DNA from 3 places in the Mesorhizobium sp. PL10 genome. Region 3 is predicted to be linked to each of the others. Evidence: predicted binding sites of a transcription regulator. Region 3 holds the regulator's gene; each other region holds the start of a gene.

Region 1 (7,352 bases), on a different contig from region 3:
AACGGCTCCAGCGGACCGAGGCCGACCATCTCGTCGACGATGTCGTCAACCAGCGACTCGAGTTCGACGGTGTTGATCGCCATCCGCTCCTGGCGGGTCTTTTCCGACACGAATTCCTGCACCTGCCGGCGCATTTCATCCTTGGGCAGGCGCTCCAGCGCGACAAGGTTGATCTCTTCGAGCAGCAGACGGTGGATGCGCACGCGGGCGTCGAGCACCTTGTTGGCGCTTTTTCCCGGTGTTGTATCTGGCTTCGGCGGCAAGGCCTTGCGGATCGTCGGAATGACCACCGCATGATGCGCGACCGGCGCTTCTGCCGGCTTGAGCGGGCGGGCGTCACGGTTCTGCAGGGTCGAGAAGCGGCTGGTCATCCGGCTTTCCTCTTCAGGAGGCCCCTGCCGATGCCGAACAGCGAGCGTGATTTCTCCGGCGTCGCGACGGCTTCTTCCGGCAGGATGATCTTCTTCAGATCGTTGACGACATTGGCGTTCGGGTCGATCTCGTGCAGCGGCACGCCGCGGTCGACCGCTTCACGCACGAGCCGGTAGTTGTTGGAGATGCCGCCGACGAAATGCTCGCCAAGGATTTCCTGGACATCCGCCTGCTTGATGCCGTTGTCGAACATCTTCTGCTCGAACCGGTTGACGATGACATTCGGCTTCACTTCCTTGCCGGCCGTCTCGTAGACCGCCTGGATCAGCCGCTGCGTATGGCGCAGGCACGGCACCGTCATTTCGGCGACGATGTAGAGCTTGTTCGAGCCGAGCAGCACCGTCTCCGTCCATGGGAACCAGGTGCGCGGCATGTCGATGACGACATTGTCGAAATAGGCCGAGACAAGATCGAGCATGCGCACCACGACATCGGTCTTGAATGACCGCATTTCCGACGGACGCGTAGGCGCGGCCAGCACGCAGAGCCCGCTCGCATGCTTGGACAGCATGACGTCGAGCAGCTGGCGGTCGAGGCGCTCGGGCTGGTTCTCGATTTCGGTGATGTCGAAACGCGGTTCGAGGTCGAGATATTCGGCGCAGGCGCCCTGCTGGAAATTGAGGTCGACCACGCAGGTCGACGCGCCGCGCGTCACCGAATGATGCAGCTGGAAGGCGGTCTGCAGCGCCAGCGTCGTGGTGCCGACGCCGCCCGCGGCCGGCATGAAGGTGTAGATCTGCGACTCGGTGTTTTCCTCGCGCCCCGGCCCTTGCAGGGCGCGCACGACCGAACGCACCAGATCGGCCGTGGTGATCGGCTTGACCAGGAAATCGGCGACCTGGAGCTGCACCAGGATACGCACCGCGGCGGCGTTGAACTCCTGCGTGACGACGACGACCGGAACGCGGCCTTCGAGCCGGCGCATGATGCGCTGCAGCGACTCGATCTCTTCGAGCTTTGCCGCATCCATGTCGACGATGAGCGCGCCGAAATCGGCTTCCTGGACCTCGCCGCGCAGCTCGGAAATGTTCTTCTCGGCGGTCGAAAGCTGGATCACCTCCGAGGCCGCGAAGGCGGTGCGCGTATCCTGCACAAAGGTCCGGTCGCTGGACACCAGCAGGATTTTCTTGGTCTTGATGCCGCTTGCCATTTTGTCAGCCTGTCAGGTCATTCCCGGTCAAAATCGCCAGGCAGATCAATCGGTTGTCGACGTTGGTTGCACGGCCTTGGCACCCGCCGCCTGATCGGCGGCGTTCACCGCCGCCTCACTGCGCTGCGCCGGCACCAGCAGCCTTGTGTTCTGGACGCCGTACTTCCAGGGATCGACCATCTGCATCGCCGTATTGGCAGCTTGCGCGTTGCCGGCGGCGGTCGTCGGCCCCTCGCTGCGGATATAGTCATCGCTCGTGCAACCGCTGGCGAGGCCGGCGAGCAGCAGGGCAGTGCATGGTCCCAGACGCATGGCTTCAATCCTTCGGCAGGTCGAGGAAATGCCCGACCGTGGTGACCGGGGCCGGCTGCGCCGTGCTGCCGCTGGCCATGGCCATTGCACGGTTGGCATCGGACGCTTTCACTTCCTCGGTGTTGTTGAGGAAATAGTCGACATTGCTGGCCGGCTGCGTGCCGTCGGTCGGCTCGAGCAACTTCTTCGACGGATCGACCGGCTTGACCAGGTAGGGGGTGACGATGATCACCAGATCCGTCTCGCGCCGCTGATAGGATTTCGAGGAGAACAGCGAGCCGAGCACCGGCAGCTTGCCGAGGCCGGGAAGACGCGACGTGGTGATGTCGTTCTGCGATTGCAGCAGACCGGCGATCATGAAGCTCTGGCCGTTCTTCAGGTCAACCGAGGTCCTGGCGCGGCGCACGATAAAGCCCGGCACCGAAATCTCACCGATATTGTAGGAGGCCGAGGCATCGATCGAAGATACTTCCGGCGCGATGTCGAGGCTCACCAGCCCGTCCTTCAGCACGGTCGGCGTGAAATCCAGGCTGACGCCGTATTTCTTGTAGCTGACGGAAATCTTGCCATTGTCCTCGGAGACCGGGATCGGGAACTCGCCACCGGCGAGGAAGCTTGCCGTCTGGCCCGAACGAGCGATCAGGTTCGGCTCGGCCAGCCGTCTGGCGAGACCGCGCTCCTCCAGCGCCTTGATGGCGACGTCGATCGACAGGCCGTTCGACAGCAGCCGGCCGATGATCTCGCCATTGCCGGCCGCCGGGACCGCGCCAGGCTCGATGGTGACGTCGCGCCCGCCAAGGCCGTAAGCGAAATTGGCGCTGTATTTGGCGCCGAGATCTTGTCCGGCCTGGCGGTTGATCTCGACGAAGCGGACGTTGAGCTGAACCTGCTGCGAAGAAGAGATGTTGACCGAATTGATCACTTCCTCATTGCCGGAGAAGCGGCTGGCGATCTTGCTTGCCTTCTCGGCCGCGACCGCGTCATCCGCCTCGCCCGACAGCACGACGCGGCCGTTGGCTGAACCGACCTTGATCTTGGCGTCCGGCACGCTGGCGCGAATGGTGCTGGCCAGCTGGTCGGTGTCCAGCGTCACCTCGATGTCGACGGTGCCGACCAGCTGCTTGTTCTCGTCGAATAGCGCGATGCCGGTGGTGCCGAGATTGTTGCCCAGCACATAGAAGGATTTGTCGGTCAGCGGATTGACGTTGGCGATCTCCGGATCGCCGATGACGATCTGGTAGAAAGCGGCATTGGTCATGATCGTCTTCGGCTTGCCCTTGGCAACCTTGATCGACGCATTCTTGGTCGACGACACATAGACGATGTCGTTGTCTGCCCGGGCCGGCGCGCTGAAGCCGAGCATTCCGGCCGCGGCCAGACAAGCCGCCACGGCCAGCGCTCGCACGGCGCGCACGCGTGTCGTCATCCGATATGCACTCAAGTCAGACATTGTCCCGTCCCTCGCCCGGTCCCCACCGGCAGTTATTTCTGGTCCCGCGCAGGAACCTGGTATTCCTCGGCCTGCGTGCCGCGCGTCACGATGACCGTCTTGAATTTCGGCTTCTCCGGCTCCTCCGCGGCGCTGAACAGCGCGCCGGCTGCCGCCTGGACGCCGGAGGCGACCGAGCCGCCGAAGGATGAGATTGTGGTGACGCCGTCCTTTGCGGCACCGCCATCGGCGGACGAGCGGAGCGACAGCGACAAGGTGCCGACGGTGCGCGCGAGCGCCACTTTCTGCGCGCCGTCGGTTGTCACCTCGATGGTCACGGAATTGGCGATTTGCGGTGTGGTCTGGCGCTCGTCGGCGCCCTGCCCGACGGTCAGCACCTTGGCGTCGGAGACGACGATCTCGGAGGTGACTGTCGAGCCCGCCGCGCCTTGCGCATTCTTGGCCACTTCCTGGATTTCGCCGGCGTCGCGCGTCAGCACCACGTCGACCCGATCGCCCGGCATCACGAAGCCGCCGACACCGGCGATCTCGTCGGTGCGGATGGTCACCGCCCGCATTCCGGGCGTCATCATGTTGGACAGCGTCGCGCGGCCGTTCGGGCCTGACAGCTTGCTGAGCAGCACCGGCTCGTTGATCTCGATCGGCGACAACACCACGCGGCTGCCATCGGCGAGCAATGCATTGATGGTGGTGAAGGCGCCCTGCGGCACGGATTCTTCCGACCACGGGATTTCGGTGAGCTGTGCGCGGTCGAGTTGCATGCCGTAACGCAGCGGCGCATTGGCCACGACGATGGTCTTGAACTCGACCTTGGGGGTCACGGGCGCCGGGATCGATGCCGTCTTTTCCTCGGCATCGGCCTTGGCCTGGCTCTTGACCCAGAAATCCGCGGCAAAGATCGAGATCGCGCCGAAAACGGCGGCGATGCCGATCATCGTTATGGCCTTGCCCCTCACAACTAAACCCCTGACGCATGTGGTCTTTTGTTTGTTGAGGCCCACGCTAGGCCGCATAGTTAAAGATTCAGGAATCCCGGCCGGTCCGAACGGACCTATTTCTGCCGGCTTGGTTATCGAAAGGTTTTAGGATAAGAAGGGGTTAAATCCCCGAACGTAACAGGAACTTCCGTCGCTTGGCGCTGAAAAGCGTGGCAGTATCGACGGGTGATTCGCGGCACCGGATTCAATGGCAGGCATGGACGACAACAACGATCTTTTCGGCAATCTGGAAAAGCAGCCGCAACCGACCCGGACAACAGCGCGCCCGGCTGATCCACTGGTGCAGGCCACGAAACGTGCTGTTGCGACCAAGGATGGCAGCGAAGGTTATAGCGCCGCCGACATCGAAGTGCTGGAAGGGCTGGAGCCGGTCCGGCGCCGGCCGGGCATGTATATTGGCGGCACCGACGACAAGGCGATGCACCATCTGTTCGCCGAGGTCATTGACAATTCGATGGACGAGGCGGTCGCCGGCCATGCCACCTTCATCGATGTTGAGCTTTCGGCCGACGGGTTTCTGACCGTTACCGACAATGGCCGCGGCATCCCGGTCGATCCGCATCCGAAATTCAAGAAGCCGGCGCTCGAAGTCATCATGACGACGCTGCATTCGGGCGGCAAATTCGACTCCAAGGTTTATGAGACCTCGGGCGGCCTGCACGGCGTCGGCGTCTCCGTCGTCAATGCGCTGTCGGACCATCTCGAGGTCGAAGTCGCGCGAGGTCGCCAGCTCTACCGCCAAAGATTCTCCCGTGGCGTTCCGGTGAGCCGGCTGGAGCAACTCGGCGAAGTGCACAACCGGCGCGGCACCAGGATCCGCTTCCATCCCGACGAGCAGATTTTTGGCAAGGGCGCCGCCTTCGAGCCGTCGCGGCTTTACCGCATGACGCGCTCGAAAGCCTACCTGTTCGGCGGCGTCGAAATCCGCTGGGGCTGCGATCCGTCGCTGATCAAGGAAAAGGACCAGACGCCGGCCAAGGCGGAGTTCCATTTCCCGGGCGGCCTGAAGGACTACCTCAAGGCATCGCTCGGCGACGACTTCCAGGTGACGCGCGAAATCTTCGCCGGCAAGAGCGAGAAACAGGGCGGCCATGGCTCACTTGAATGGGCGGTGACCTGGTTCGGTGGCGACGGCTTCATCAATTCCTACTGCAACACCATCCCGACCGGCGAAGGCGGCACGCATGAGGCCGGCTTCCGCAACGTGCTGACGCGAGGCTTACGCGCCTATGCCGACCTCGTCGGCAACAAGCGCGCCTCGATCGTCACCTCAGAAGACGTCATGATTTCGGCGGCGGGCATGCTGTCGGTGTTCATCCGCGAACCGGAATTCGTCGGCCAGACCAAGGACAGGCTGGCGACGATCGAAGCCATTCGCATTGTCGAGACCGCCATCCGCGATCCGTTCGACCATTGGCTGGCCGACAATCCGCAGGAAGCCTCGAAGCTGCTCGACTGGGTAATTGCGCGCGCCGACGAACGGGTGCGCCGGCGCCAGGAAAAGGAAGTGTCGCGCAAGAGCGCGGTGCGCAAGCTCAGGCTGCCCGGCAAGCTCGCCGACTGCACGCAAAACGCCGCAGCGGGCGCGGAGTTGTTCATCGTCGAAGGCGACTCGGCCGGCGGCTCGGCCAAACAGGCGCGCGACCGCGCCAGCCAGGCGGTGCTGCCGCTGCGCGGCAAAATCCTCAACGTCGCCAGCGCCGGCAACGACAAGCTGGCCGCCAACCAGCAGATCTCGGACCTGATCCAGGCCCTCGGCTGCGGCACGCGCTCGAAATATCGCGACGAGGATTTGCGCTACGACCGCGTGATCATCATGACGGACGCCGATGTCGACGGCGCCCACATCGCGTCGCTGCTGATCACCTTCTTCTACCAAGAGATGCCAAACCTGGTGAATGGTGGCCATCTCTATCTGGCGGTGCCGCCGCTCTATTCGATCCGGCAGGGCGGCAAGGTCGCCTACGCCCGTGACGATGCCCACAAGGACGAGCTCTTGCGCACCGAATTCACCGGCCGCGCCAAGGTGGAAATCGGTCGCTTCAAGGGTCTGGGCGAGATGATGGCCTCGCAGCTCAAGGAAACCACCATGGATCCGAGGAAGCGTACCCTGCTCAGGGTCGATGTGATCGATGCCGTGGCCGCGACAAAAGATACGGTCGACGCGCTGATGGGTACCAAGCCTGAGGCACGCTTCCGCTTCATTCAGGAACGCGCCGAATTTGCCGAGACGGAAGTGCTGGATATCTAGGCGCCGGCCGGTCTAGCCTGCGCTTCCGATACGGAGACCAGCTTGTGATCTGGGCGCGGCTGAAGAGCTACTTCGAAACCAGCTTGGCTGGCCTGACGCAGCCGACACGCTCGGACTGGATTTTCGCGCTGCGCACCGTTTCGGCCGGTCTGATCGCGCTTCTCGTTGCCTACGCGCTGAAACTCGACCACCCGCAATGGGCGATGATGACGGTCTTCATCGTCGCCCAGCCGGTCGCCGGCATGGTGCTGGCGAAAGGCTTTTACCGGCTGCTCGGCACACTGGCCGGTGGGCTTGCGGCGATCAGCATCACCTCGGTTTTCGGTGCCAATCCCTGGCTTCTGGTCACGGCGCTGTCCGTCTGGATAGGGCTGTGCACGCTGGTTTCGTCGCTGCTGCGTAACCCGGAAGCCTATGGCGCAGCGCTAGCCGGCTATACCGCGATGATCATTGGGCTCCCTGCCTTCGGCCAGCCGCATGTGATCGTCGATCTCGCTGTCGCGCGCTGCGCCGAGATCGTGCTCGGCATCGTCTGCGCCGGGCTGACCAGCCGGCTGATCCTGCCAAAGCTGGCCGCCGACGCGATCATCTCGCGGCTGAAGCGCAGCATCCTCGACCTTGCCACCTATGCCGGCGGCGCTTTTTCCGGCGGCGACCCGGCGACCCTGGCCGGCCTGCACCGCAAGCTGATTGCCGACGCCCAGACGCTGGCCGAGATGCGCACCTATGCCCGGCTCGAAGCGCCGAGCTTCGCCACCC
Region 2 (7,352 bases), on a different contig from region 3:
CGCGCAACCTGGTGCGGCGTGCATGGTCGACCTTCAGTTCGACAGAAGCACCGGTCTTGACCGAGCCGCTCGCCACCTTGCCCAGATGCACGAACAGCCCGTCGGCCTTCTTCTGCGTGTCGGAGATTTCGATCGAAAAACCTTCGCCTGAGATCACGCCGGTGTCGCCCATCTGGCCGCCGGACTCGCCATAGAACGGCGTCTGGTTGACGACGACCGCCACTGCATCGCCCTTGCCGGCGCTGTCGACAGTCTTGCCGTCCTTGACCAGCGCCTGGATGAGGCCTTCCGCAGCTTCAGTTTCGTAGCCGAGAAATTCGGTGGCGCCGGTCTGTTCGCGCACGGAAAACCACACCGTTTCGGTGGCGGCCTCGCCGGACCCGGTCCAATGCTTGCGCGCCTCGGCCTTCTGCTGCTCCATCGCATGGGTGAAGCCGGCAAGATCGACCGAGATGCTGCGCTGGCGCAGCGCGTCCTGCGTCAAATCGAGCGGGAAGCCGTAAGTGTCGTAGAGCTTGAAGGCGGTCTCGCCATCCAGCATGTCGCCGGCATGCAGCGTCTCGGTCGCCTCGGAGAGCAAACCGAGGCCGCGCACCAGCGTCTTGCGGAAGCGCGTCTCCTCGAGCTTCAGCGTCTCGGTGATCAGCTGTTCGCCGCGCAGCAGTTCGGGATAGGCCTGGCCCATCTCGCGCACCAGCGCCGTCACCAGCTTCCACATCAGCGGCTCCTTGGCGCCCAGCAGCTGAGCATGGCGCATGGCGCGGCGCATGATGCGGCGCAGCACGTAGCCGCGGCCTTCGTTCGACGGCAACACGCCATCGGCCACCAGGAAGGATGACGAGCGCAGGTGATCGGCAATGACGCGGTAGGACGCCACCGTCTCCTTGTCAGGCCCCTGCCCGAGCGCGGACGACGCCGCATCGATCAGATGGCGGAACAGATCGGTCTCAAAAACGCTCTCTACCCCTTGCAGGATGGAGGCCATACGCTCCAGGCCCATGCCCGTGTCGATCGACGGCCGCGGCAGGTCGATGCGCTCTTCCTTGGTGACCTGCTCATACTGCATGAACACCAGGTTCCAGAATTCGAGGAACCGATCGCCATCTTCCTCCGGGCTGCCGGGAGGGCCTCCCCAGATGTGCTCGCCGCGGTCGATGAATATCTCCGAGCACGGTCCGCACGGGCCGGTGTCGCCCATCGCCCAGAAATTGTCCGAGGTCGGGATGCGGATGATGCGGTCATCGGAGAAGCCGGCGATCTTCTTCCAGAAGCCGGCCGCCTCGTCATCGGTGTGATAGACGGTGACCAGGAGCTTGTCCTTGTTCAGCCCGAACTCCTTGGTGATCAGGTTCCAGGCCAACTCGATGGCGCGCTCCTTGAAATAGTCGCCGAAGGAGAAGTTGCCGAGCATCTCGAAGAAGGTCAGGTGGCGCGCGGTGTAGCCGACATTGTCGAGGTCGTTGTGCTTGCCGCCGGCGCGCACGCTCTTCTGCGCGGTGGTGGCGCGCGAATAGGGCCGCTTCTCGAGACCGGTGAAGACATTCTTGAACTGCACCATGCCGGCATTGGTGAACATCAGCGTCGGGTCGTTGCGCGGCACCAGCGGGCTCGAGGCCACGACCTCGTGGCCCTCCTTGCGGAAATAGTCGAGGAATGTCGACCGGATCTCGTTCACGCCACTCATGACTGCTGCCTTTTCGCGAAAACCGCCGGCACGGCCGGCGGAAACTGGTCTCTGCTTTTAGAAGATCGACTTGGCCTTTTAGCGGGCAGGCTTCACCCTGTCCAGAAACTCGGAATTGGGCCAATCCGGCAGCTGCCAGGCTGCCTTCACGCTTGCCCAAAAACGAAAACCGCCGGCTCGAAGGCCGGCGGTCTGGAACGCAAAACTAAGAACTCGGTTACATAAGCATCAGATAATAGACTGGATTTATGGCCGAACTCTGACCATTGCCCTACATGGCGCCGGATTCTTCCTCGAAGCCGTCGTCTTCGCCGCGCTCAGGGCCGCCATTTTCGAGGAATTTCTCGGCGATCAGCCCGGCATTCTGCCTGAGCGCCAGTTCGATCTCGCGCGCCGTGTCAGGATTGTCGCGCAGGAACAGTTTGGCGTTCTCGCGGCCCTGACCGAGGCGCTGCGAATTGTAGGAGAACCACGCGCCTGACTTCTCGACCACGCCGGCCTTGACGCCGAGATCGACCAGCTCGCCGGTCTTGGAGACGCCCTCGCCATACATGATGTCGAACTCGACCACTTTGAAGGGCGGCGCCAGCTTGTTCTTGACCACCTTGACGCGGGTCTGGTTGCCGACGACCTCGTCGCGGTCCTTGACCGAGCCGATGCGCCGGATGTCGAGGCGGACCGAAGCATAGAATTTCAGCGCGTTGCCGCCCGTCGTGGTTTCCGGCGACCCGAACATGACGCCGATCTTCATGCGGATCTGGTTGATGAAGATGACCATGGTGTTGGAGCGCGAGATCGAGGCGGTCAGCTTACGCAGCGCCTGGCTCATCAGACGCGCCTGCAGGCCGGGCAGCGAATCGCCCATTTCGCCCTCGATTTCAGCGCGCGGCGTCAGCGCTGCGACCGAATCGACCACCAGCACGTCGATGGCGCCGGAACGCACCAGCGTGTCGCAGATCTCCAGCGCCTGCTCGCCGGTGTCGGGCTGCGAGATCAGCAGGTTTTCGAGATCGACGCCGAGCTTGCGGGCATAGACCGGGTCGAGCGCGTGCTCGGCATCGACGAAGGCGCAGATGCCGCCCTTCTTCTGGGCTTCGGCCACCGTGTGCAGCGCCAGTGTCGTCTTGCCCGAGCTTTCCGGCCCGTAGATCTCGACGATGCGGCCGCGCGGCAGGCCGCCGACGCCAAGCGCGATGTCGAGGCCAAGCGATCCGGTCGGCACGGTTTCGATTTCGACGACCTGCTCATTGGCACCCAGCCGCATGATCGAGCCCTTGCCGAAGGCGCGCTCGATTTGCGACAGCGCCGCGTCCAGAGCCTTTGATTTGTCCACCGCTTTGTCCTCTACAAGCCGCAAAGAATTCTGAGCCATGATACATCACCCCTTGGTCGTCAATGAAGGCCGGACAATCCGTAATCCCTGCCCCAGTTTGTACCTTTTTTGTTCTCGTTTGGCAAGAGGGGTCAAATATCTGAAAAACAATCTTTATCCGGATTTGTTCTTTTTTTGTCTAACGCTTTCGTTTCCGGATGTATCCCGCATTGGGCCAGACGTTCCAGCCGTTTGGCTCCGCCCGAATCGCCGGCTTGCCTGCGAAGCTCCGCCGCACAGCCTAGCGCTTGTGCGGCTCGAATAACAAAGGTCATATCGCCGGCATGGTGAAATCTGCAAAAATCCTCGCCGTCGGCGGCGCCCATATCGACCGGCGCGGCCAGGTGTCCGGCCCTTACGTGCCCGCCGCCTCCAACCCCGGCACAATGCGCGAAGATGTCGGCGGCGGCGTCTTCAACGCGCTGCGCAGCCTCGTTCGGCGCGGCGTCTCGGCCTCGCTTTTGTCGGTGCGCGGCGGCGATGCCTCGGCCGAGACGGTGTCGCGCGCCATCATTGAGGCCGGCATTGCCGACCTGTCGGCGGTGTTCCTCGACCGCACCACGCCAAGCTACACCGCGCTGATCGACCGCGAAGGCGAGCTGATCACCGGCTTTGCCGATATGGCGCTCTACGATTTGGCCTTCCCCAAACAGATCCGCCGCTCCAAGGTGCGCGAGGTGGTTGCCGAGGCCGATGCGGTGCTGTGCGACGCCAATCTGCCGTCCTCGGCACTTGAGCGGCTGGTGGGGCTCGCCGCCGGCAAGCCGGTCTATGCCATCGCTATCTCGCCGGCCAAGGTGGTGCGGCTGATACCCGTGCTGAATGCGCTCGCGCAGGTCTTCATGAACCGGCGCGAGGCCGTGGTGCTGGCCGGCGTCAATGCGAATGCGACGGAGCGCGAAATCGTCGACGGTTTGCGCTGCAGCGGCCTCAGGAGTGGCGTGGTGACGGCAGGCGATGGCCCGGTGCTGGGCTTCGACGAAGCCGGCGCCTTCTCGATCCTGCCGCCGACGCCGAGAAAGGTTGCCGACGTCACCGGCGCCGGCGATGCACTGGCCGGTGCTTGCATCGCTGCCCTGCTGCGCGGTCTAGCCTTGCGGCAGGCCCTGCGCGAGGGCGTGGCCGCGGCAACGCTCGCCATCGAAAGTGCGGATGCCGTGCCGGCCTTTACCACCGCGACCTTTGCCGAGGCGCTGGCCCTTGTGCCCGACGCGCGGGAAATGGCATGAGGGCGGCCAATTGCCATCGCCGGAACGCGACGTCCAAGAGGACGCGCGGCTATCCGGATCGGAGACCGTCATGACCCCGCAAAGCGCCCGCCCCTTCATCGACATCCACCCGCCGGTGGCCGAAGCGCTCGCCGCCGGCCGCCCCGTGGTGGCCCTGGAAAGCACCATCATCACCCATGGAATGCCCTATCCCGACAACGGCGCCATGGCCGCCAATGTCGAAAAGATCATCAGCGACGGCGGTGCGGTGCCGGCGACGATCGCCGTGGTCGCCGGGCGCATCAAGATCGGGCTGTCCGACGGCGAGCGCGAGTCACTGGCGATGACCGGCGACGCGATGAAGCTGTCGCGCGCCGATCTCGGCTTTGCGGTTGCTGAGGGACGCACCGGCGGCACCACGGTCGCCGCCACCATGATCGCAGCCGATATGGTCGGGATCAAAGTGTTCGCCACCGGCGGCATTGGCGGCGTGCACAAGGGTGCGGAAAAGAGCTTCGACATCTCGGCCGATCTCGATGAGCTGGCGCGCACGCCGGTCATCGTCGTCTCGGCCGGCGCCAAGGCGATCCTCGACATCGAAAAGACGCTGGAAGTGCTGGAAACGCGCGGCGTGCCGGTGATCGGCCATGGCTGCGAAACGATGCCCGCCTTCTGGTCGCGCCAATCGCGCTTCCGCGCCCCGCTGACCCTGCACAAGCCGGAAGAGATCGCGCATTTCTACAAAACGCGGCAGGCGCTGGGCCTGGGCGGCGGCATGCTGATCGCCAACCCGGTGCCGCAGGATGACGAAATCCCGGCCAGCGAGATGGCCGGTTATATCGATGCCGCGCAGAGGGCGGCCGAGGTGCAGAATGTGACGGGCAAGGCGGTGACGCCGTTCCTGTTGGGAAAAATCCTCGAACTGACCGGCGGCCGGAGCCTCAAGACCAACATTGCGCTGGTCGAGAACAATGCGCGGCTGGCGGCGAGGATCGCGAGGGCATTGTAGAGAAGGAAGCCAAGCCTCGTTGGCGGTGCAAGGCTAAGCGCGACTGCCGCGTTCCGTCACACCCCCCTCTGTCCTGCCGGACATCTCCCCCGCAAGGGGGGAGATCGAGCTGTCATTTTCGCTTTCGCCAATCTTCAACGTTGAAGGAGAAGCGCCGGCACTGAAGCTGCCAATCTCCCCCCTTGCGGGGGAGATGTCCGGCAGGACAGAGGGGGGTGCTGTCCCTCCAACGTTCCGAATTTTGTGCGTCACTTCCCCGCCCGCAGCCCCGCCTCATAAGCCCGGCGTGCCCACACAATCATCTCGTCGGGATCGTCAAACGCGCTGTCGGGAATGCTCCAGTAAGGCATGGCGACCAGTTTGCCGTGGCGCGTGCCGGTATAGGTCCACTGCTTGCAACCGGCCGCTTCGAAGTCGGGGGCGCTTTGTTCGTCGGCCTTGAGCAGCAATTCGCCGCGCAGCATGATGGCGACGATGACGCCGTCGAAATAGATGCCCTTGCCGCCGAACAGTTTGCGGATCGAGACTGGGCCAAGGCCCTCGAACAGTTCGGCGATGCGTTCATTGTCCATGCCGCAATCATGTCATCGCGATCTTGCCTTGTCATTGCCGCAACCAAGATCATGCTGACAAGTTGAGAGCCATCCATCGGAGTTTTGCCATGCCGCTTCTGCTCAAAGGATCCTGCCGCTGCGATGCCGTCCACTTCGAGGTGCAAAGCCACACGCCGGTGCCGTTCATGCTGTGCTACTGCTCGATCTGCCGCAAGCAGCAGGGCGGCGGCGGTTTCGCCATTAATCTCGGCGCCGACTACAAGACACTGAAGATCAAGGGCAAGCGCAGCCTCGGCGTCTTTCGCGCCGAGATCGAAGATGACGAGCATCCAACGTGCGAGATTTCGTCGGGCGAGCGCAATTTCTGTAGGAAATGCGGCTCAGCGCTCTGGCTCTACGACCCGACATGGCCGGATCTGGTGCATCCCTTCGCCTCGGCGATCGACAGCGAGCTGCCGAAACCGCCGGAAAAGGTGCACCTGATGCTGAAATACAAAGCGAGCTGGGTGGAGCCGGAGATCGGCAGGAAGGACAAGGCGTTCGACGTCTATCCCGAGGAATCGATCGCCGACTGGCACAAGCGGACAGGGATGTGGGTGAAGTAGCGCTCTTCGCCCCGTTTACGGGGCGAAGGAAGAGGCGTCTAGGCCAATGCGCGCGCTTCAGCCAGCTTCTTCAGATCAGCGGGCTTGAGCTCGACCGATTCGCCGCAGCCGCAGGCCGAACTCTGGTTCGGGTTGTGGAAGGTGAAGCCGGTGCGCAGCGCCGTCTGCTCGAAATCCATCTCGGTGCCGAACAGGAAAAGCGCCGCCTCGGGCGCAACATAGACATGGGCGCCGTCGCGCTCGATGTGGTCGTCCTTGGTGTTGGGTTCGGTCACCAGGTCGACCGTGTACTCCATGCCGGCGCAGCCGCCCTTCTTGATGCCCAAGCGAATGCCATGCGCATTGTCGCGCGTGGCAACGATCTCGCGCACCCGGTCGGCGGCCTTTTCGGTCATCGTGATGACGGCGAAGCGTCCCATTCTTTTTCCTCTTCCATTCAATGCAGGTTCAAGGCCCGCCGAATGATTCCTCACCTAAAATGGTGAAGTTTTACCACTGGCGCAAGTGCGCCAAACCCTGTCAGCCTAGTACCAGCCGACCGCCACCTGCGCCTCTTCCGACATGCGGTCGGGCGACCAGGGCGGGTCGAAGGTCATGTTGACCTCAACGCCGGAGACGCCTTCGACGGCACCGACGGCGTTCTCCACCCAGCCTGGCATTTCGCCGGCCACCGGGCAGCCCGGCGCGGTCAGCGTCATGTCGATCTTGACCGAGCGGTCATCCTCGATGTCGATCTTGTAGATCAGGCCGAGTTCGTAGATGTCGGCCGGAATTTCCGGGTCGTAGACCGTCTTCAGCGCCGAGACGATGTCGTCGGTCAGCCGCGCCAGTTCATCGGCGGGAATGGCCGAGGCGGAAACCAGCGGATTGATGGCCGCTTCCGGGGCGGTCTCGGTGGTGTGGCTCGCATCATCCATGGT
Region 3 (7,352 bases):
GCGCATCGCCTCGAGCTCTGCAGGCGTCTCGTAGGCGTAATAAGCCTTGCCCAGACGCACCAGTTCCTCGGCCACCTCGCGGTGGCGCGGCGCGCGCTCGTACTGTGAGACGGCCTCGCCATCCCAGGAAAGGCCAAGCCAGGTCAACCCATCCAGAATGGCTTGGGTTGCCGCGGCGCTGGAGCGTTCGCGGTCGGTGTCCTCGATGCGCAGCGCCATCGTGCCGCCGGTGTGCTTGGCGTAGAGCCAGTTGAACAGCGCCGTGCGCGCACCACCGATATGCAGGTAGCCGGTGGGCGAGGGGGCAAAACGGGTGACGACCTTGTCGGGCATGGAACTCTCGGAAAGGGCTGGAAAGCAGGGCATGATCGCGCGGACTTTCGCGCTTTGCGCGTTCATGTAGCATAGGAGGTCTGGGGCGCAAGGGGCAGACCCGATGGCTGGACGTAGCTGGGGCGCGAGGGAAGGCGAGGGCGCTGAAGCAAGCGTCAGCGAACGCTCTCTGTTTGCCGATACTCCCTATGCCGAGCCGATGCCCGTCGCGTTGCCCGAGACGCGACCTGGCGTCCGGCCCTTGTCTCCGGATGACGCGCCATCAGCGCCTGTCGCCGTGCCTGGAACTGGCGTCCGTCTGGGCAGACTGCTCCGCCGTCCGTCATGGCCCGCAATCCGCCGCAGCGTTGCGGTGGCCGCCGGCACGGAACTCGACCGTGGCGTTGCCTTCCTGCTGGTGCCGGTCTTCCTGGCGGCCGGGGTCATTGTCTATTTCTCGCTGGCCAGCGAGCCAGGCTTTGCCCAGCCAATCGCCATTGTGGCGTTGGCGACATACTGTGCTGTCGCCACGCGATCCTGGCAAAGGACGCATCTGTGCTGCATGGCTACGATGCTATGCGCGTTGGGCGTGGTTGCCGCCAAGGTCGAGACCTGGCGCGCCGGAACGCAGATGCTGGGCTCCGAGATCCAGACACGGTTGACCGGGCGCGTTGTCAGTCTTGAAGACATGGAGAACGGCCGCGTCAGGCTGACGCTCGACGTGATTTCCACCGCTCACCCCAAGCTGCGCTACGCGCCGGAGCGGGTCAGGCTCTCGGCGCGTAGGATTCCGTCCGATATGACGGCAGGCTCCCTGGTGACCGGCTATGCCAGGCTGTTGCCGCCGACGGGTCCGGTGCGGCCTGAGAGCTACGATTTCTCCTTCGACAGCTATTTCAGCGGCATCGGCGGCAGCGGCTTCTTTCTCGGCAATCCCAAAACCATCGCCGCGCAGGAACCGCCGCGACTGACTGCACGGCTCTCTTCCGCGATTGAGAATGCGCGCGAAAACATTGCCGATCATATCAGGGGCAAGATCGGCGGGGCCGAAGGCGAGATTGCCGCAGCGCTCATTGTCGGCGTGCGCGCCGGCATTCCGGACGAGGTCAACGAAGCGATGCGGCGCACCGGCATCTACCACATCATCTCCATTTCGGGTCTGCACATGGCGCTGGTCGCCGGCACCATCATGGCGTTGCTGCGTGGCGCCTTCGCACTGTTTCCCGATTTCTCCTCGCGCCGGCCGGTGAAGAAATATGCGGCCGCCGTGGCACTCGTCTCGATCGCCGCCTATCTCGTCATTTCAGGCATCGTGGTCGCCGCAGAGCGCAGCTTCATCATGCTGGCGGTGATGCTCATCGCAGTGCTGTTCGATCGTGCCGCGCTCACCATGCGCAACCTGGCAATCTCGGCCATCGCCGTCATCCTGGTGTCGCCGCATGAGGTTGTCGGCCCGAGCTTTCAGATGTCGTTTGCCGCCACCGCCGCCCTTGTCGGCGCCTATGCCGGCTGGGCCGACTACCGCGCCGACAAAGTGAGAACGCCGCCGGCAAAGCGCTCCCTTGTCGGTTTTCTGTCGCAAAGATTCTTGGCTGGCATGGGCGGCCTCGCCATGACCTCGATCATTGCCGGCAGCGCCACGTTGCTGTTCGCGATCTGGCATTTCCAGCGCGTGTCGCCGCTCAGTCTGCTCGCCAATCTCATTGTGATGCCGATCGTATCGCTGGTTGTCATGCCATTCGGAGTGCTCAGTGCGCTGGCCATGCCGTTCGGCGCGGACGGGCCATTCCTCTATGTGATGGGCAAGGGCCTGACGGCAATGATCGCGATCTCTGCCTGGATCTCCGAGCGTTCGCCGCTCGATGCCGTCGGCCTGATCTCCATCCAGTCCGTGTTGCTGGCAACGGTCGCACTGGTCATCGCAACCATGGCCACAACCTGGCTGAGGCTGGCGGCCGTACCTTTCGCGCTGGCTGGTCTGTTGACGGTGCCGCAGGTGCACACGCCCGATGTGCTCATTTCCGAGGATGCGCATCTGGTGGCTGTGCCGATCGGTGGCGGCGAGCTCGCTCTCAACCGGGACCGCGCAAACGAATTCACCACCGACAACTGGAAACGGGCGCTGATGGCCGAGACCATCATTCAGCCCGAGACATTTGAGACGGGAGACAGGCGGTTCGATCTCGATCCGCTCGACCTGCCGCCCGGCTCACCCTTCTACTGCACAGGCGATCTCTGCATTGCCCGGCACCCGTCCGGAGCCATTGTCGCGCTTGCAAAAGACCGCAAAACAGCCCGGCCAGCCTGCGCTTTCGCGAGCCTGATCGTCATCGACGACGCCACCGCCTACAATCCGTGCCGCGACCCGTTGGTTCTGGTCGTGACCAAGAAGCAGCTTGCCCGCGATGGTAGTGCCGCCGTCTTCTTCGATCCGCAATCGGCCGCGACAGCCCCAACCATTCGCTTCGCCGTCGACAAACCCTACCGTCCCTGGCACGAGCAACGCCACTTCTCACGCGAAGCACGCGGCCTGCCGCCTTACAAGCAGCGCGAAAAGTACAAACCTAAACCGGCTCAGTAACGCCTGATCAGCCCGACCAGTTTGCCCTGCACCTTGACCCGATCCGGTCCGAAGATGCGGGTCTCATAGGCCGGATTGGCGGCTTCCAGCGCGATCGAGGCGCCCTTGCGGCGAAAGCGTTTCAGTGTCGCTTCCTCGTCGTCGACCAGCGCCACGATGATCTCGCCGGGGCTGGCGGTGTCGGCATTGCGGATGATGACGGTGTCGCCGTCGAAAATGCCGGCCTCGATCATCGAGTCGCCCTTGACCTCGAGCGCGTAGTGTTCGCCGCCCATGATCATGTCGGGCGGCACCGAGATCGAATGCGTCTGGTGCTGGATGGCGTCGATCGGCACACCGGCGGCGATCCGGCCCATAACCGGGATCGACACCGCCGAAACCGCGTCGTCATTGCCGGCAGACATCGAACGCGAGGGCGAGGCCGGCTTGATCTGGCGGCCGAGACCCCCCTGGTTCTGACCGAGGCTGCCCTGGATAACGCTTGGTGAGAACTTTTTCGCCGCATTGAGGCCGGGTGCAATCGAGTCTGGCAGCCGCAGCACTTCCAGCGCGCGCGCCCGGTTCGGCAGCCGGCGAATGAAACCGCGCTCCTCCAGCGCCGTGATCAGGCGGTGAATGCCGGACTTGGAAGCGAGATCGAGCGCCTCCTTCATCTCGTCGAAAGACGGCGGGATTCCGCTCTCCTTCAGGCGTTCATGAATGAACATCAGGAGTTCATGTTGTTTGCGCGTCAGCATCGCGGCCCCCCACGGGTTCTGAAACCAGAATCAGAAAAAACAAACCCAGAACAAACACTATCTGTTCCAGTTGTGTTCCGCAACCTTTTAAAGTTTAATGAATGTGTTGACGTTTTGTTCAGCGTAACATCAGCACGCTGCAGGCGGCGCCCGCGGCGGCGGCTGGAGCGAAGGGCTCGCGCACGATCAAGCCGTTGGCGTCGGCCAGCATTCGCAGCATCGACGAATCCTGGATGCCGAACGGCGTTGCGACAAGTGCGCCGGCTTCTTCCGTGATCACGGCGCGCACGTAGTCCTGCCTGAGATCGTTGGCCGGCATCGCGGCGCCGAGCTGCGCCTGCCGCATATCCTGCCGATGGGCGCGGCCACCCAGCTGCGCCAAAAGCGGTTTCAGGAACAGTTGCGAGCAGACCAGGCTCGCCACCGGGTTGCCGGGCAGGCCGATGCATCTGATGTCGCCGAGACGCCCGAACATCAGCGGCTTGCCCGGGCGCATGGCAAGCTTCCAGAAATCGAGCTTCATGCCTTCGCCGGTAAGCACGTCGTGCACAAGGTCGTGGTCGCCGACCGAAGCTCCGCCGAGCGTGACGATGACGTCGGCCTTTGCCGCGACTGCCTTCTGCACCAGTGCTGCAATCGCCTCCCTACGGTCGGCCGCGATACCGAGATCGAGAGCGCGCGCGCCGACCGATTGCGCGGCGGCCGCGACGCCATAGGCGTTGGACGAGATGATCTGGTCGGGGCCAAGCGCGCTGCCCGGCGGCAGCAACTCGTCGCCGGTGGCGATGATGGCGACTAGCGGCCGTTGCACCACATTCACCATCGGATGGTTGGCCGATGCCGCCAGCGAAAGTGCGGCCGGATCGAGCACGCGGCCTTTCTCCAGCAGGACGTCACCTTGCGCAAAATCCAACCCGCGGCGGCGGATGTTGCGTTCCTTTGCCGTCGGCTCGGTGACCTCGACCTGGCCACCGCCGAGATCCCTGACATTTTCCTGGATGACGATGGTGTCTGCGCCTTCAGGCAGCGGCGCGCCCGTGAAGATGCGCACGGCCTCACCCTTGCCGACAGTGCCGTCAAAGCCGCGCCCGGCAGGCGCCATTCCGATTACAGAAAGCCGCGCCGGGGCGGATGCCACATCCTGCGCCCGGGCCGCATAGCCGTCCATGGCGGACGCGTTGAAAGGCGGCTGGGTGCGCAGCGCTACGACTGACTCCGCCAGCACCCGGCCGGCCGCATCCGCCAGCGCGACGCTTTCACCCCGCAGCGCCGCAGCGCCGTCGAGGAGGCGTTGAAGCGCCTCGGCGACCGGAACCAGCGCCATTTACGAACCCGCCTTGTAGTCGCCGGACTTGCCGCCGGTCTTTTCCACCAGCCTGATGCCGGAGATGACCATGGCGCGGTCGGCCGCCTTGGCCATGTCGTAGATCGTCAGGCAGGCCACCGATGCAGCGGTCAGCGCCTCCATCTCGACGCCCGTCTTGCCGGTGACGCGGGCGAGCGCGGTGACCCTTAGGCCGGGCAAAGCGGGATCCGGCTCGATGTCGATCGACACCTTGGTCAACAGCAGCGGATGGCAGAGCGGAATCAGCTCATGCGTCTTCTTGGCCGCCATGATGCCGGCGATGCGCGCTGTGCCCAGCACATCGCCCTTCTTGGCGTCGCCATCGAGGATCATCTTCAGGGTTTCAGGCCGCATCGAGACAAAGCCCTCGGCGATTGCCGTGCGCGTCGTCTCGTCCTTGCCGCCGACATCGACCATGTTGGCCTCGCCCTTGGCGCCGAGATGGGTGAGGGCGGCTGTCATCGTCAGGCTACCTCGGCTGTCGCCTTGCCTGTCAAAAGCAGGCGCGTTGCCGCGGCGACATCCTCTTGCCGCATCAGGCCTTCGCCGACAAGGAAGGTTTCGATGCCGGTCTTTTGCATCCTGAGGCAATCGTCGTGGGTGAAAATGCCGCTTTCGCTGACCAGCAATCGGCCGCCCGGCACCATCGACGCCAGCCGCTCCGAGGTTTCAAGGCTGGTCTCGAATGTTCTCAGATTGCGGTTGTTGATGCCAATCAGCTGCGACGACAGTTTTACCGCGCGCTGCGTCTCGGCCTCGTCATGCACCTCGATCAGCGCATCCATGCCGAGTTCGAATGCGGTCGCTTCCAGTTCGCTCGCCAAGGCATCGTCGACGCTGGCCATGATGATCAGGATGGCATCGGCGCCCCAGGCGCGTGCCTCGTAGACCTGATAGGGGTCGAACAGGAAATCCTTGCGCAGCGCGGGAAGCGACACCGCCTTGCGCGCGTTGGTGAGAAATTCCGGCGCGCCCTGGAAGGATGGCGCATCGGTCAGCACCGAAAGACAGGCGGCGCCGCCTTTCTCATAGGCCCGGGCCAGCGCCGGCGGGTCGAAATCGGCGCGGATCAAGCCTTTGGACGGGCTCGCCTTCTTGATTTCGGCGATCAGCCCGAAACTGCCCGATCTGCGCTTCGCCTCAAGCGCCTTGAGAAAGCCGCGCGGCGCGTCCGCGTCCTTGGCCCGCGCCTTGATCTCGGCCAGCGGTATCTTCGCCTTTGCCGTCGCGATCTCGTCGCGCTTGTAGGCCTCGATCTTGCGCAGAATGTCAGCCACGGTCCTATCCGTTCGAAATCTCGACCAGCCTGTCGAGCACGCCCAGCGCCCGGCCGCTGTCGATGGCTTGTGCCGCCGCCGCCATGCCGTCGGCCAGCGTCGTTGCCTTGCCCGCCACCACCATACCGGCGCCGGCATTCATCAGCACCGTGTCGCGATAGGCCCCGGTAGCGCCGCCCAGCATGTCGCGCAATGCCTTGGCGTTGTAGGCGGCATCGCCGCCGCGCAACTCGTCCTTGGTGTGGCGCTGCAAACCCACCGCTTCCGGGATGAGCGTAAAATGGCGGATCTCGCCGCCGGCAAGTTCCGCAACTTGCGTCTCGCCGGTAGTGGTGATCTCGTCATAGCCGTCGCCATGGACGACCCAGGCATGCTCTGTGCCCAGCGCCTTCAATGTCTCGGCCACCGGCACGATCCATTCCGGCAGGAACACGCCGACCATCTGCCGGTTGACGCCAGCCGGATTGGACAGCGGGCCGAGCAGGTTGAAGATGGTGCGGGTACCGAGTTCGACGCGGGTCGGGCCGACATGCTTCATCGCAGGATGATGCGCCGGCGCGAACATGAAGCCGACGCCGGCCTCATGGATGCAGCGTCCGATCACGTCCGGCGGGATATCGATCTTGACGCCGAGCGCAACCAGCACGTCGGCGGCGCCCGTCAGCGAGGACAGGCCGCGATTGCCATGCTTGGCCACCGGCACGCCGCAGCCGGCGATGACGAAGGCCGAAGCCGTCGAGATGTTGACGGAGTGCGAGTTGTCGCCGCCGGTGCCGACGATGTCGATGGCGCCTTCAGGGGCTTCGACGCGCAGCATCTTGGCGCGCATGGTGGCGACAGCGCCGGAAATCTCGCTCACCGTCTCGCCGCGCACGCGCAGCGCCATCAGGAAGCCGCCGATCTGGCCAGGCGTCGCGTCGCCCGACATGATGATGTCGAAGGCTTCGCGCGCTTCGTCAAAGGTCAGCGCGGTCCCGGTGGCGACCTTGGCGATATGGATCTTCAGGGCGCTCATGGGGCCAAGACATTCATTGGGTTAAGGCGTTCATTGAGCCAAGGCCTGGGCAACGGCGGCCTGGTCGACGCTGACGGCGTACTGC

What was found. The regulator LexA, encoded in region 3, represses DNA repair genes until DNA is damaged. The targets are predictions, from matches to a motif close to TGTTCNNNNTGTGTTCNG.
Region 1: parE (DNA topoisomerase IV subunit B) is a predicted target of LexA. The motif match lies at 4,451-4,468, and genes of this name have one in related genera.
Region 2: recA (recombinase RecA) is a predicted target of LexA. The motif match lies at 3,116-3,133, and genes of this name have one in related genera.

The regions. Positions count from the first base shown of each region.
Region 1 is NZ_JBSKBR010000003.1:177,318-184,669, forward strand. It holds gene ACWGTO_RS07020 (CpaF family protein) at 1-371, opposite strand, end outside; gene ACWGTO_RS07025 (AAA family ATPase) at 368-1,582, opposite strand; gene ACWGTO_RS07030 (hypothetical protein) at 1,628-1,894, opposite strand; gene ACWGTO_RS07035 (type II and III secretion system protein family protein) at 1,899-3,344, opposite strand; gene cpaB (Flp pilus assembly protein CpaB) at 3,377-4,300, opposite strand; gene parE (DNA topoisomerase IV subunit B) at 4,539-6,593, shown strand; gene ACWGTO_RS07050 (FUSC family protein) at 6,638-7,352, shown strand, end outside.
Region 2 is NZ_JBSKBR010000010.1:123,643-130,994, reverse strand. It holds gene alaS (alanine--tRNA ligase) at 1-1,684, opposite strand, end outside; gene recA (recombinase RecA) at 1,956-3,056, opposite strand; gene ACWGTO_RS17955 (carbohydrate kinase family protein) at 3,341-4,285, shown strand; gene ACWGTO_RS17950 (pseudouridine-5'-phosphate glycosidase) at 4,356-5,273, shown strand; gene ACWGTO_RS17945 (TfoX/Sxy family protein) at 5,522-5,845, opposite strand; gene ACWGTO_RS17940 (GFA family protein) at 5,935-6,432, shown strand; gene sufA (Fe-S cluster assembly scaffold SufA) at 6,471-6,851, opposite strand; gene ACWGTO_RS17930 (SUF system Fe-S cluster assembly protein) at 6,957-7,349, opposite strand.
Region 3 is NZ_JBSKBR010000006.1:84,812-92,163, forward strand. It holds gene gltX (glutamate--tRNA ligase) at 1-333, opposite strand, end outside; gene ACWGTO_RS11775 (ComEC/Rec2 family competence protein) at 437-2,893, shown strand; gene lexA (transcriptional repressor LexA) at 2,887-3,630, opposite strand; gene ACWGTO_RS11785 (molybdopterin molybdotransferase MoeA) at 3,749-4,954, opposite strand; gene moaC (cyclic pyranopterin monophosphate synthase MoaC) at 4,955-5,437, opposite strand; gene trpC (indole-3-glycerol phosphate synthase TrpC) at 5,440-6,252, opposite strand; gene trpD (anthranilate phosphoribosyltransferase) at 6,257-7,267, opposite strand; gene ACWGTO_RS11805 (peptidyl-prolyl cis-trans isomerase) at 7,298-7,352, opposite strand, start outside.